DNA from 2 places in the Mesorhizobium huakuii genome. Region 1 is predicted to be linked to the other one. Evidence: predicted binding sites of a transcription regulator. Region 1 holds the regulator's gene; the other holds the start of a gene.
The links. The regulator PhoB, encoded in region 1, activates phosphate uptake and scavenging genes when phosphate is short. The targets are predictions, from matches to a motif close to TGTCATNNANCTGTCAT.
Positions count from the first base shown of each region.

Region 2: HB778_RS01075 (esterase-like activity of phytase family protein) is a predicted target of PhoB. The motif match lies at 3,800-3,816, and genes of this name have one in related genera.

Region 1 is NZ_CP050296.1:2,228,396-2,235,273, reverse strand. Features, by position in the region: gene pstS (phosphate ABC transporter substrate-binding protein PstS) at 1-529, shown strand, start outside; gene pstC (phosphate ABC transporter permease subunit PstC) at 598-1,581, shown strand; gene pstA (phosphate ABC transporter permease PstA) at 1,585-2,436, shown strand; gene pstB (phosphate ABC transporter ATP-binding protein PstB) at 2,433-3,236, shown strand; gene phoU (phosphate signaling complex protein PhoU) at 3,262-3,969, shown strand; gene phoB (phosphate regulon transcriptional regulator PhoB) at 3,989-4,678, shown strand; gene HB778_RS10890 (ROK family protein) at 4,833-6,080, opposite strand; gene xylF (D-xylose ABC transporter substrate-binding protein) at 6,349-6,878, shown strand, end outside.
Region 2 is NZ_CP050296.1:215,470-222,347, forward strand. Features, by position in the region: gene HB778_RS01065 (trimethylamine methyltransferase family protein) at 1-1,197, opposite strand, end outside; gene HB778_RS01070 (GcvT family protein) at 1,210-3,621, opposite strand; gene HB778_RS01075 (esterase-like activity of phytase family protein) at 3,929-5,404, shown strand; partial or broken gene HB778_RS01080 (L,D-transpeptidase) at 5,475-6,265, opposite strand; gene HB778_RS01085 (MATE family efflux transporter) at 6,465-6,878, shown strand, end outside.

The sequences.
Region 1 (6,878 bases):
GAAGCTCTCGCCCGACTGGAAGGACAAGGTTGGTTCGGACACCGCCGTCGAATGGCCGACGGGCGTCGGCGCCAAGGGCAGCGAAGGCGTTGCCAACACCGTCAAGCAGACGGACGGCGGCATCGGCTACGTCGAATACGCCTATGCCAAGCAGAACAACCTGTCCTACTCCAAGATGCTGAATGCAGCCGGCAAGGTCGTCGAGCCGTCGCTCGAATCCTTCGGCGCTGCCGCTTCGAATGCCGACTTCAAGACCGCCAAGAACTTCAACGTCATCATCACCAACGAGCCTGGCGACACCACCTGGCCGATCGCTGCCTCCACCTGGGTGCTGATCCACAAGGCTCCGGATGATGCCGCTGCCACCGGCGAAGCGCTCAAGTTCTTCGCCTGGGCCTACAAGGACGGCAAGGAAACCGCCAAGGCGCTCGACTACGTGTCGATCCCCGACAGCGTCGTCGACCTGATCAAGGCTTCGTGGAAGGCCGACATCCAGGCCGGCGGCAAGCCCGTCTACGCCGGCGAGTAATATCGTCTGAAGGAGCGTCGCGCCTGCGGCGCTCCTTTTCTCATCAACTTGAAAGAGCCGAGCTTGACATGAGCGCTGTCCAGGAAGCCTTGCCAGCCGTTAGAGGTTCGCGCGACGCCACCGTTCGACGGTTCGCGCTGACCGATTCGATCTTCCATGGAATGACCCGCGCCGCCGCCATATTGGTGCTGGTCCTGCTCGGTGGCGTTGCGATCTCGCTGGTAGCCGGTTCCTGGCAAGCTCTGTCGACCTTCGGCTTCTCCTTCCTGACCAGCGAAAGCTGGAACCCGGTGACGGAGAAGTTCGGTGCCCTGGCGCCGATCTACGGCACCATCATCACCTCGGCCATCGCCATCCTGATCGCCGTGCCGCTCGGCATCGGCATCGCCATCTTCCTCACCGAGCTTTGCCCGCGTCCGCTTCGTCGCCCGATCGGCATGGCGGTGGAATTGCTGGCCGGCATCCCTTCGATCATCTACGGCATCTGGGGCCTGTTCGTGCTGGCGCCGTTCCTGCAGACGACGGTGCAGCCTTTCATCATCAACGTGTTTCACGGCGTTCCGGGCCTCAACGGCCTGTTCGCCGGTCCCCCTTACGGCATCGGCCTGCTGACCTCGGCGATGATCCTGGCCATCATGATCCTGCCTTTCATCACCTCGATCACCAAGGACGTCTTTGATACGGTGCCATCGGTGCTCAAGGAATCGGCCTATGGCATCGGCTGCACGACCTGGGAAGTCACGCGCCGGGTCGTCATTCCTTACACGCGCATCGGCATCATGGGCGGCGTCATGCTCGCTCTCGGCCGTGCGCTCGGCGAAACGATGGCGGTGACCTTCGTCATCGGCAACGCGCACCGCATCTCGACGTCGCTGTTTGCGCCGGCAACGACCATCTCGGCGACCATCGCCAACGAATTCACCGAAGCGGTCGGCGATCTCTACACCTCCTCGCTGGTGGCGCTCGGCCTGATCCTGTTCGTCATCACCTTCCTGATCCTTGCCATCGCCCGCTACATGCTGATGCGCATTGACGCCCGCACCGGAGCCTGACCGATGTCGACAGCCGCATCGCTTCACCAGAGCCGCAAGCGCAAGAATGGCGTGATGATGACGCTGTGCGTCGTTGCCGCCGGCATCGGCCTTGCCTGGCTGGCGCTGATCCTTGGCGCCCTGCTCTACAAGGGCCTGTCCGGCCTCTCACTGTCGGTCTTCACGGAAATGACGCCACCGCCCGGCGATGCCGGCGGCCTGCTCAACGCCATCTACGGCAGCATCGTGATGACCATCATCGGCATCATCGTCGGCACGCCGATCGGCGTGTTGGCCGGCACCTACATGGCCGAGTACGGCCGCTTCTCGAAGCTCACCACCGTGGTGCGCTTCATCAACGACATCCTTTTGTCGGCTCCGTCGATCATCATCGGCCTGTTCGTCTATGAGCTGATGGTGCGGCCGATGGGGCATTTCTCAGCAATCGCCGGCGCCGTCGCACTTGCCATCCTGGTCATCCCGGTCGTGGTGCGCACCACTGAAGACATGCTCAATCTGGTGCCAAACGCCTTGCGCGAAGCCGGCACCGCGATCGGCGCGCCGCGCTGGGTGGTGATCCGCTCGGTTGCCTACCGCGCCGCACTTTCCGGCATCGTCACCGGCATATTGCTGGCCATCGCCCGCATCTCCGGCGAGACGGCGCCGCTTCTTTTCACGGCGCTGAACAACCAGTTCTGGTCGAGCAATCTCAACGCGCCGATGGCCAGCCTGCCTGTCACCATCTTCCAGTTCGCTCTCAGCCCTTACGAGGAATGGCAGCAGCTGGCCTGGACCGGCGCACTCATCATCACATTGACGGTTCTCGCGCTCAGCATCTTTGCGCGCAGCCTGACCGGACGCAGAGAGGACAAATGAGCCAGATGTTGTCTCCAGACATGACGATCGCCGCCGAGGCGGTGGCCAAGGCCAAGATCGAGGTCAAGAACCTCAACTTCTACTATGGCCAGTCGAAGGCCCTGAAGGATATCACGCTGTCGCTGCCCGAACGCAGCGTCACCGCCTTCATCGGCCCTTCGGGCTGCGGGAAGTCGACGCTGCTGCGCGTCTTCAACCGCATCTACGAGCTCTATCCCAAGCAGACCGCCGAGGGCCAGGTGCTGCTCGACGGCCAGAACGTTCTCGACCGCTCGCAGGACCTCAACCTGCTGCGCACCAAGATCGGCATGGTGTTCCAGAAGCCGACGCCGTTCCCGATGTCGATCTACGAGAACATCGCTTTCGGCGTCAGGCTCTATGAGAAGATCAGCAAGGCCGAGATGGACGGCCGTGTCGAGCAGGCGCTGAAGCGCGCGGCACTCTGGACCGAGGTCAAGGACAAGCTCAATGCCAGCGGCCTCAGCCTGTCGGGCGGCCAGCAGCAGCGGCTGTGCATCGCCCGCACCGTGGCGGTGAAGCCGGAAGTCATCCTGCTCGACGAGCCGGCCTCGGCGCTCGACCCGCTGTCGACCGCCAAGATCGAGGAGCTGATCGACGAATTGCAAGCCGACTACACGATCGTCATCGTCACCCACAATATGCAGCAGGCGGCGCGCGTGTCGAAGCAGACCGCCTTCATGTATCTGGGCGAACTGGTCGAGTTCGACAAAACCGAGAAGATCTTCACGTCGCCTCGCGAGAAGCGCACGCAAGACTACATCACCGGCCGCTTCGGCTGATCGCACGCATACGAGGACCAGGATCATGGCCGAACATACAGTCGCAGCCTTCGACGAGGATCTCGGACAGATCAGCAGACTGATCAGCGACATGGGCGATCTCGCCGGCTCGATGGTCGGCGGTGCCACCAAGGCACTGCTGAATTCCGACAATGCTCTGGCACAGCGCGTGGTCTCCGACGACGCCATCATGGATGCGCGCCAGCGCGAGCTCGACGACCGCGCCATCACACTGATCGCCAAGCGCCAGCCTATGGCCGACGATCTGCGTCATGTCGTCGGCTCGATCCGCATGGCCGGCGACCTCGAACGCATCGGCGATCTTGCCAAGAACATCGCCAAGCGCGTCGGCACCGTCGGGCTCAGCGCCACGCCGCGCGATCTTTCGCACTCCATCGACGCCATGGCGCAGCTGGTGTTGATCCAGGTGCAGGGCGTGATCGAAGAGTATGCGGCGCGCGATGCCGCCGCGCTGGCGAAGCTGCGCGCCGACGACGAGCGCATCGACGTCAAATACACCTCCGTCTTCCGCGAACTGCTGACCTATATGATGGAGGATCCGCGCAACATCACGGCTTGCACGCATCTGCTGTTCTGCGCCAAGAATCTCGAACGCATCGGCGACCATGTGACCAACATCGCCGAAAACGCGTACTATGTCCTGACCGGCACGCAACTGCCCGCCAACCGTCCAAAACAGGACGAGACGGCGATGTCGGCGCCGGCGGCCTGAGCGCAGGGGTAACCAATCGATGATCGCACCACGCATCATGGTGGTGGAGGATGAGGAGCCGCTTGGCGTGCTCCTCCGCTACAATCTGGAATCGGAGGGTTACCAGGTCGAGGTGGTGACACGCGGCGACGAAGCCGAAATCCGCCTGCAGGAAAACGTGCCCGACCTTCTGGTGCTCGACTGGATGGTGCCGGCGGTGTCCGGCATCGAACTCTGCCGGCGCCTGCGGATGCGGCCCGAGACCGAGCGGCTGCCGATCATCATGCTGACCGCGCGCGGCGAGGAAAGCGACCGTGTGCGCGGCCTTTCGACCGGCGCCGACGACTATCTGGTCAAGCCGTTCTCGACGCCGGAATTCATGGCTCGCGTCAAGGCGCTGCTGCGCCGCGCCAAGCCGGAAGTTCTGTCCAGCGTGCTCAAGGTCGGCGACATCGTGCTCGACCGCGAATCGCACCGGGTCTATCGCAAGAAGAGCGAGATCCGGCTCGGGCCGACCGAGTTCCGCCTGCTCGAATTCATGATGCGCCATCCCGGTCGCGTGTTCTCGCGCAGCCAGTTGCTCGACAATGTCTGGGGCGAGACGATCTACATCGACGAGCGCACCGTGGACGTGCATGTCGGCCGGCTGCGCAAGGCGGTCAACAATGGCCGCATGCCCGATGTTATCAGGACCATTCGGGGGGCGGGCTACGCGATCCGCGAGGATTAGGGATATGCTGATATTCAGGTGATGCCGGCCTGCGAATGGCGGTTTCCCGCGCTTCCGGTACTCACGGACCCAAATGTCCGCTCCGTTCCGGTTCTCGGAACCCGCCATTCTCGACTCGGCCTGACCTGAATCTCAACATATCCCTGCGCGTTACTCAGGCAACGTTCTTGCCGGCAACGCCTGACTTACCCTGCCCGCCCGGCGCGAAAATCTCCTGGTCGACGAAGGTCAGTGCGCGCATGGCGCAGCCTTCGCGGATCAGCGGCAGTTCGTTCGGTTCGGTGTCGAAGGAAATCGATTTCGAGTGCTGGCCGCCAGCGGTCTGGGCGATCGCCTCGCGCAATGCCGGCTCGATCAGGTCGAAGGCGGCGGCGCTGACGCCGACCATGGCGACGGGTGCGGGATCGATCAGCGCGAACAGGCTGCCGAGGCCATAGCCGAGCGCCTCGCCGGCTTTACGATAGGCTTCGCGCTCGGGCCCGTCCCGTTCCCGCGCCGTCGCGGCCAGTGCCCGCATCTGGGCGTCGCTGACATCTGCGACCGGCTCGGTGTCCTCACCGAGCTGCCGGGCATTGCGCCAGATGGCGTAGTTGCCGGCATAGGCCTCGACGCAGCCGCGCCGCCCGCAGCGGCAGAGCGCGCCGCCTGGCCGATGGATCATGTGGCCGAACTCGCCGCCCGAGGAATGGGTGCCGGTGAACAGCTCGCCCTTCAACACCAGCCCCATGCCGATGCCGTGCGAAAGCAGGATGGCGATGAAGTCGTCGCGGTAACGCTCGGGATCGCGCCAGCGCAGCGCCACCGCCATCATGTTGCAGTCGTTTTCCATGGTGGCGGGGATGCCGAACTCGGCTTCGAGTATATCGGCGAAGGCGATGTCGGTCTGTGGCGTGATCGGCGACCACAGCATCGCCCGGGCCTCGGTGTCTGTGATGCCCTGGATTGCCAGTGCGATGCGGGCGACGCTGCGCACGTCGATATCGGGATCCTCGAGGCGCCGCCGCACGATGGCGACGCATTCGCCGATCAGCGCCTCGCGCGACATGGTCAGCGTGTCCAGCCGGCGCTGTTCCTCCGATATCACCTGGCCGGCATAGTCGATGACGGCGACGGACAGGAAATTCAGCGACAGCACCACGGTCATGACGGCCGCGGCCTCCGGGTTGAGGCCGAGGCCGACCTGCGGCCTGCCGCGCTTCAGCGAGCCGGCCTCGCTCGGCTTGCCTTCGGCCAGGATGCCTTCACCGATCAGATCGGAGGAAATCGCCGATATGGTCGAATGGCTGAGGCCGGTGGTCGCGGCGATCTCGGTGCGCGAGGGCCGGCCGGCCCGGCGCACGGCCGCAATCACCATGGCGCGGTTGCGCCGGCGCAGATCGTCGTGACGGATTCCGACCGACATGTTTTCCACATCCTCCCGGTCGCCGCGGTTCCTCCGGCCCCTCAAACGCCGCGTGCGACACGGTCAAATACTGGCAGAAGCGGCCCGTCCTGTCATTTATTTATTCCGAGGCTCGAAAAAATTCGCAGGGACATCAAAATCCATCAGAATCGTTGTTGACAGCGTTCCGGTGTTGGACCAGTGTTTTTCGAGGCTCGAAAAAATAGAGCCTCTGTGCCGGCCTTAGGGCCAGTTTGGTCGCGCCATACGCGGCGCAGGGAGGAATATCATGAAGAGATTCACAGCCGCCATCCTGGCGGGTGTCGCCATGTCGCTGACGCTTGCGTCGGTCGCGCAGGCGAAGGACAAGGTCATCGGCGTTTCGTGGTCCAACTTCCAGGAAGAGCGCTGGAAGACTGACGAAGCCGCCATGAAGAAGGCCATCGAGGCCGCCGGCGACAAGTACATTTCCGCCGACGCACAGTCCAATCCCGGCAAGCAGCTTACCGATGTCGAGAGCCTCATCTCGCAGGGCGCCAATTCGTTGATCATCCTGGCGCAGGACGCCTCGGCCATCGGCCCGGCCGTGCAGAAGGCGTTGGACGAAGGCATTCCGGTCGTCGGCTATGACCGCCTGATCGAGAACAAGGACGTCTTCTACCTGACCTTCGACAACAAGGAAGTCGGCCGCTTGCAGGCCGCTGCGGTGTTCAAGGCCAAGCCGGAAGGCAATTATGTCTTTATCAAGGGCTCGGGCGCCGATCCGAATGCCGACTTCCTGTTCTCGGGCTCGATGGAAGTGCTCAAGGCGGCCATCGA
Region 2 (6,878 bases), 2.0 Mb from region 1:
GATCATCTTCTCGAAGGAGACGCTCAGGCCGCCTTCGAGCCAGCCGGCGGCATGAATGCACATCGTCGCCCCTGCCAAGACAGAACCCCACAGCGCGAACTGCGTTTCGTGCGCTGCCTGCGCGTCCGAGATGTTGGCGGCACTGCCGCCGCCCGATCGCCAGGGCAATCCGGTGAAGCGCGCCAGCTGGCCGGCGCCCAACGTCGCCTTGACATGCTCCGGCGTGCCGAAGGCCGGCGCTCCGGATTTCATGTCGACATTGGAGGAGAAAGAGCCATAGACAACCGGCGCCCCGGGCCGCACGATCTGCGCCAGCGTCAGGCCCGCCAGCGCCTCGGCATGCTGCAATGCCAGCGCCCCGGCCACCGTGATCGGCGCCATCGCACCTGCCAGGCAGAACGGCGTGATGACGGAGACCTGGCCAGCCCTGGCGAAATCGATGATGCCTTGCGCCATCGGAATGTCGAGCTGGCGCGGCGAGTTGGTGTTGATGACGGTGTAGCAATGCGCGTTCGCCAGGAATTCGTCCTGCGACAGGCCGCGCGCCAGCCGGATCATCTCGAAACCGTCTTCGACCTGCGGCGTGCCGCGCGCGAAGATGAAGGGAAACTTGTCGGACAGCGTCAGTTGCGCGCGGTTGACGGCATAGTGGCGAAAGCGGTTGTCGACATCCTGCGGCTCAATGCAGGGTCCAAGCATATGCAGCACGTCGAAATGCTGCACCAGCCGCAGCAGATCCTCGAAATCGGCCAGCGTGCCCGGCCGCCGGCCACGTTCGAGATCGGTGACGTTCGGCGCTCCGCATCCGGCCAGGAAAGTCATCGACCCGAGTTCCAAGGTCAGGTCGCGGGAACGGTCGCCGGCTTGCGCACGGATCGACTTCGGCGCCGAGGCCAGTGCCGCCACCACCATGTCGCGGCCGATGCGCACCATGTCGGTGTCTGCATCGACCACCGCGCCGGCGCTGGCGAAATATTCGCGCGCCTGCGGCAAAAGCACCTTGATGCCGAGTTCCTCCAGCACGCGCAGCGCCGTGTCGTGGATGGCGGCGACCTGATCGTCGGAAAAGATCGGTTGCGGCAGGAACGGGTTCTTCAGCGACCGGTAATTGGGCCGGCGGCTGCTTTCGCTGCCGGCCTCGCCCGTGCGTCCACGCCGGCGTTCGCGCCTGCTGTCTCGTGCCGCGTCATCGACCATCGAAAATCCTCCTCATTGCCGCATCGCCTTGCCCGCGGGATCGTAGGGCGAGGCCGCTATGATCCGTGCCGGCCGCTCGACGCCGACAATGTGCACCGAAAGCGCCGTCCCCTCCTCGGCAAAATCGTCGTCGACCAACGCCAGCGCGACGCTCTTGCCGATCGTGTAGCCAAAGCCGCCCGAAGTGACGAAGCCGACGCGCCGGCCCTGATGCCACACCGGCTCGAAGCCACTGGCGTCGGCATCGACGGCGTCGATCTCCAGCGTCACGATCCGTTGTGACGTCCCGGCATTGCGCTCCTTCAGCGCCGCCTCGCGGCCGACGAAATCGCCCTTGTCGAAGGCGATGAAGCGGTCGAGGCCTGTCTGGCCAGGCGTGTAGCCCTGCGTGAATTCGCGCGACCAGATACCGAAGCCTTTCTCCAGCCTGAGCGCATTGAGCGCGTAGTAACCGATCTCGGCCAGGCCGAGATCTTCACCGGCGGCAAGCAGCGTGTCGCGCAGTGTGGCATGAATGGCCACCGGGCAACTGATCTCGAAGCCGAGTTCACCGGCGATCGAGAGGCGGGCAACCCGCGCCCGCACCATGCCGATGTCGAACGCGCCGCAGGCCATGAATGGCAGTGCCGCGGTGGAGACGTCCTGATGCGTGGTGCGTTCGAGGATATTGCGGGCATTCGGCCCGGTCAGCAGGAAGCCGCTCATCGCGTCGGAAATGTCAGTGACAGCAACCCCTTCCGCCGCCTGGCTCTCGAACCAGCGCATGTGGAATTCCCTGAGATAGTAGGAACCCATCAGCCAATAGTCACTGCTGCCCCAGTTGATCACGGTGAGGTCGCCCTTCAGCCGCCCATTCGGCCCGAGCATCGGCGCCAGCCGCGCCTGTCCCGCTTTCGGCAGCTTGCAGGCAAGCAGCCGGTCGAGCCATGTCTCGGCGCTTGGCCCCGACACTGCATAGCGCGCATAGGCCGAGATATCGACGAGACCAGCGGCGCGCCGGACCTGCAACGCCTCGTCGCCGACGATGTCGAAGGCGTTGGAACGCTTCAGCGTGGTGTTCTCGCGAAAACCCATCGGCGCGAAATAGGCCGGGGTTTCCAGCCCCCACGACGCCGTCCATTCGCAACCCGCCGCCGTCATGCCGTCGTAAGCGCCGGGGCGCTTCAAGGGCCTGCCGGCGGGAAGCCGCTCATTGGGAAAGGTCATGACGAAACGACGCGAGTAGAATTGCCGTGTCGTCTGCGCGAGATACTCGCGGTTGGCGGCGAAGGCGCCGTAGCGGGCGATATCCATGCCGAAGATGTCGGCCTGCGGTTCGCCGTAGATCATCCATTCGGCCAGCGATTTTCCGACACCGCCGCCCTGGCTGAAGCCGGCCATGACGCCACAGGCGACCCAGTAGTTTTTCAGGCCGCGCACCGGTCCGACGATCGGATTGCCGTCGGGGGTAAAGGTGAAGGCGCCGTTGACCCATTTGCGGATGCCGGCCGTTGCCAGGCAGGGAAAGCGCTCATGCGCCTTGGCGAGTTCCGGGCTGATGCGATCGATGTCTTCCGGGATCAGCTCGATGCCGTAGTCCCATGGCGCGCCATCCATGTTCCAGTGCTTCGGGTTCTGCTCATAGACACCGAGCAGCACGCCCTTTCGTTCCTGGCGCAGGTAGGAGAATCCGTCGAGATCGACGGCGATGCCGATCTCGCGATCCAGTGCCGCGATCTCCGGAATGTCCTCGGTGATGAAATAATGGTGCTCCATCGGCGTCACCGGCAGGTCGACGCCGGCCATGCGGCCGAGCTGCTTTGCCCACAGCCCGCCGGCGTTGACGACATGTTCGGCAACGATGATGCCCTGCTCGGTGACGACGTCCCAGTGGCCGTCCGCGCGGGACTTCAACTCGACGACACGGTTGCGCAGGATGATGTCAGCACCGCGCTTCTTCGCGGCACCCGCATAGGCGTGCGTGGTGCCGTAGGGGTCGAGATGGCCTTCGTTGGAATCGTGCAGTCCGCCGAGCACGCCGGTGACGTCGACGATCGGGCAGATCGCTTTGATCTCGTCAGGCGTCACCAGCCGGGCGGTTTCGATGCCGACCGACTGGAACACCGCCCAGGCCGATTTCAGCCATTCCCAGCGCTGGGAGTCACTGGCGATGTTGACGCCACCAGTCATGTGCAAGCCGATATCCTGGCCGGACTCGGCCTCGATCTCGCGGTAGAGGTTGATGGTGTAGTCCTGCAGCGCCGCGACGTTGGGATCGGCATTGAGCGCATGAAATCCGGCCGCCGCATGCCAGGTCGAACCGGCGGTCAGTTCGGCACGCTCGATCAGCGCCACGTCAGACCAGCCGAACCGCGTCAAATGGTAGAGCACCGAGGCGCCGACCACCCCACCCCCGATAACCACTGCGCGATAATGCGGCTTCAAGGCTTCCCTCCCGGTCTGTCCAAGGCCGGCACCATATACGCACTGGACATAAGTGTCTAGTGCGGCCCAGAACACACCTCGCCTGACCGAACCAACACGTGGCGAGGTGATCAATTCGTTGGCTCGGGCACACGTTTCTGTCGGCGCGTGACGAAGCCGGCGGGCATGTACCGCGCGCTGTCACGCAAGCATCATGTTCGCGCCGTAGATCGCTTTGGGGGGCGCGCGCGGCATCATCGATGTACGCCTCTTTCAGCTTTTCGTCCTTCGGCCGCTCCGGCACGCTTTGTCACAAAGAGGATTGTCCATGAAACACCTGCACCGAACCGCCTCGCTCGGCGTCGCGCTGGCCCTGTTCACCGCCTTGACGCCGGCACTGGCCGACAGCACCGCGACCGTCGGCGCCACCAGCTTTGTCAACAAGGGTCTGGTCGGTGTCGGCCGCATCCCGGCCGCGCAGCGCGACAAGTTCGGCGAGACGTTCGGCTCGGGTTCCGGCATGGCGATCGACACCGCCAGTTGGACGCATGAAGCGGGCACCTATAAGGGTTCGCTCTGGCTGCTGCCGGATCGCGGCTACAATGTCGCCGGCACCACCGATTACCGGCCACGCCTCAACACCATCGGCATCGAGTTCACCCCGGCGGCAGCGGGCGCTGCCGGCCAGCAGCAGACCGAAGTCAAGGCGACGCTGGCCGACACAATGCTGCTGACCGACGACAAGGGCGCCGACGCCACCGGTCTCGATCCGCTGTCGGATGTGCGCCCTGCCGCCGGCGACATGCCGATGCTGCCCGTCGCCACCAATGGCAAGCTCGCCCTCGACAACGAGGCGATCGTGCGGCCGCCCGACGGCTCGATGTTCATCTCCGACGAATATGGCCCCAACATCTACCGGTTCTCGGCGCAAGGCCGCCTGCTGTCGGCGACCCAGCCGCCGGCGGCGCTGGTGCCGATGCGCAAGGGCGCGCCGAACTTCTCCTCGGACAATCCCGGCCCTGGTGCTGCCGAACCCGATCCGAAGGACCCCGAGACCGGCCGCCAGAACAACCAGGGCCTCGAGGGCATGGCGATGACACCGGACGGCAAGTTCCTGATCGCCGTGCTGCAGTCGGCGACAAAGCAGGATGGCGGCGATTCCGGTTCGACCCGGCAGAACACGCGGGCGCTGGTCTATGACGCCTCCGACCTCGCCCATCTCAAGCTGGCGCATGAATATGTCGTGCCACTGCCGGTGTTCAAGGATGCCAAGGGCAAGACCAAGATCGCCGCCCAAAGCGAGATCGTGGCGCTGTCGGACACGTCCTTCCTGATGCTGGCGCGCGACAGCGGCAATGGCCAGGGGGTGAAGGGCGACACATCGCTGCTGCGCCAGATCTTCGTCGTCGACGTTTCGGCCGCGACCGACATTGCCGGCGGCGCCTTCGATGCCGCCGATAAGCCGGTCGCGCCCAAGGGCGTGCTCGATCCCTCGGTGACGCCGGCCAAGCTGACGCCGTTCATCGACATCAACGACAATGCGCAACTCAATCGCTTCGGCCTGCACAATGGCGCGCCGAACGACCACAACAACCTGTCCGAGAAGTGGGAGGCGATGTCGCTGGCCAGCGTGCTCGATCCGAAGCTGCCCGACGACTATTTCCTGTTCGTCGCCAATGACAACGACTTCCTCGCCCAGGACGGCTTCCAGGTCGGCGCCTCCTACAAGGCCGATGACGGCGCAAATGTCGACACCATGTTCCTGGTCTATCAGGTCACGCTGCCCGGCCTCGCCAAGAAGTAGTCGCATACAAAAGGCGGGCGCGCCCGGCGCGTCCGCCTCAACGACCTCAAACGGCCGACCATGAGGACGCCTATTTCAAGAACTCAGCGTCCTTCGGCACGCCCGCATCGATCGGCTCGGCCGTCCTGCTCGACACGGCCATGATCTTGCCGGCAGCCGACAGATTGGGACGCACGAAAACCGGTGCGGGACCGTTGACGCGGCTGTAGAGGTCGATGATGTCCTGGTTCATAAAGCGCACGCAGCCCGACGATGCGTTCTTGCCGATGGAATCCCACTCCGGCGTGCCGTGCAGCCGGTACATCGTGTCCTTGCCGTCCCGGAAGAGATAGAGCGCGCGGGCGCCGAGCGGGCTCTGAGGGCCGGGCGGCATGCCGTCCTTGAATTTCGCCAGCTCCGGCCGGCGCTGGATCATTTCCGGCGGCGGCGTCCACACCGGCCACTTCTTCCGCGCCTGGACCACGGCGCTGCCGGTCCAGCCGAAGCCGGCCTTGCCGAGGCTGACGCCGTAACGGATGGCCTTGCCGCCATCGCGCACCAGATAGAGGAAATGCTCGGAGACATCGACGACGATCGTGCCTGGTTTTTCACCGGTCGGGTCGGCCACGATCTGGCGCACGAACTTCGGATCGAGCTTGGCGACCGGGATTGCCGGCAGCTGAAAACCCTCGTCGGTGCGCGCCGCGTACATGCTGGCGGCATCACCGAACGCCGTATCCGGTGGCGCCGCGCCACCGGCGGCGGCGTCACCACCTCCGTCGTGGTGCACGCCGAAAGCGCCACGGAAGCCGCGCTCAAAGCGGACGCACCGAGAAACGCGCGCCGGTTCAGGCGCTCGGAAAACAGCGGACTATCGGACATGAATCCCCCAGCAATTCACAGGATCTGACAAAGAATGCGGGCCCCACGCCCCCAACGACCAATATCCCATTCCGAGGGCTTTGAGAACATGATTAGATCAACACACGCCAGCCGGAATTTTCCGACGCCGCATCGGCCTGTCTCCTTGAATCGGCAATCGTCGCGGACTCAGATAAGCCCTCTGCCATGACCGAAAAAAATGCCCACGCGCCGGCGCACCGGCGACCTGACCAGCGGCCCGATCCCGCGTACGCTGCTGTTGTTTGCCTTGCCGGTGCTGGGGTCGAACGTGCTGCAGTCGCTCAACGGGTCGATCAATGCCGTCTGGGTCGGCCGCTTTCTCGGTGAATCAGCGCTGACCGCCACCTCCAACGCCAACCTCGTCCTGTTCCTGATCCTGGGCACTGTGTTCGGCATCGGCATGGCGGCGACCATCCTGGTGGCGCAGTCGGTCGGCGCCCGCGACCTGCCCGAGGCGCGCCGCATCGTCGGCACCAGCGCCACCTTCTTCTTCCTGGTCTCGGTGGTCCTCGCCATCTGCGGCTGGATCTGGGTCGACGCCATCCTCAACACGCTTGGCACACCGCCAGACGCCTTGCCGCTGGCGCGTTCC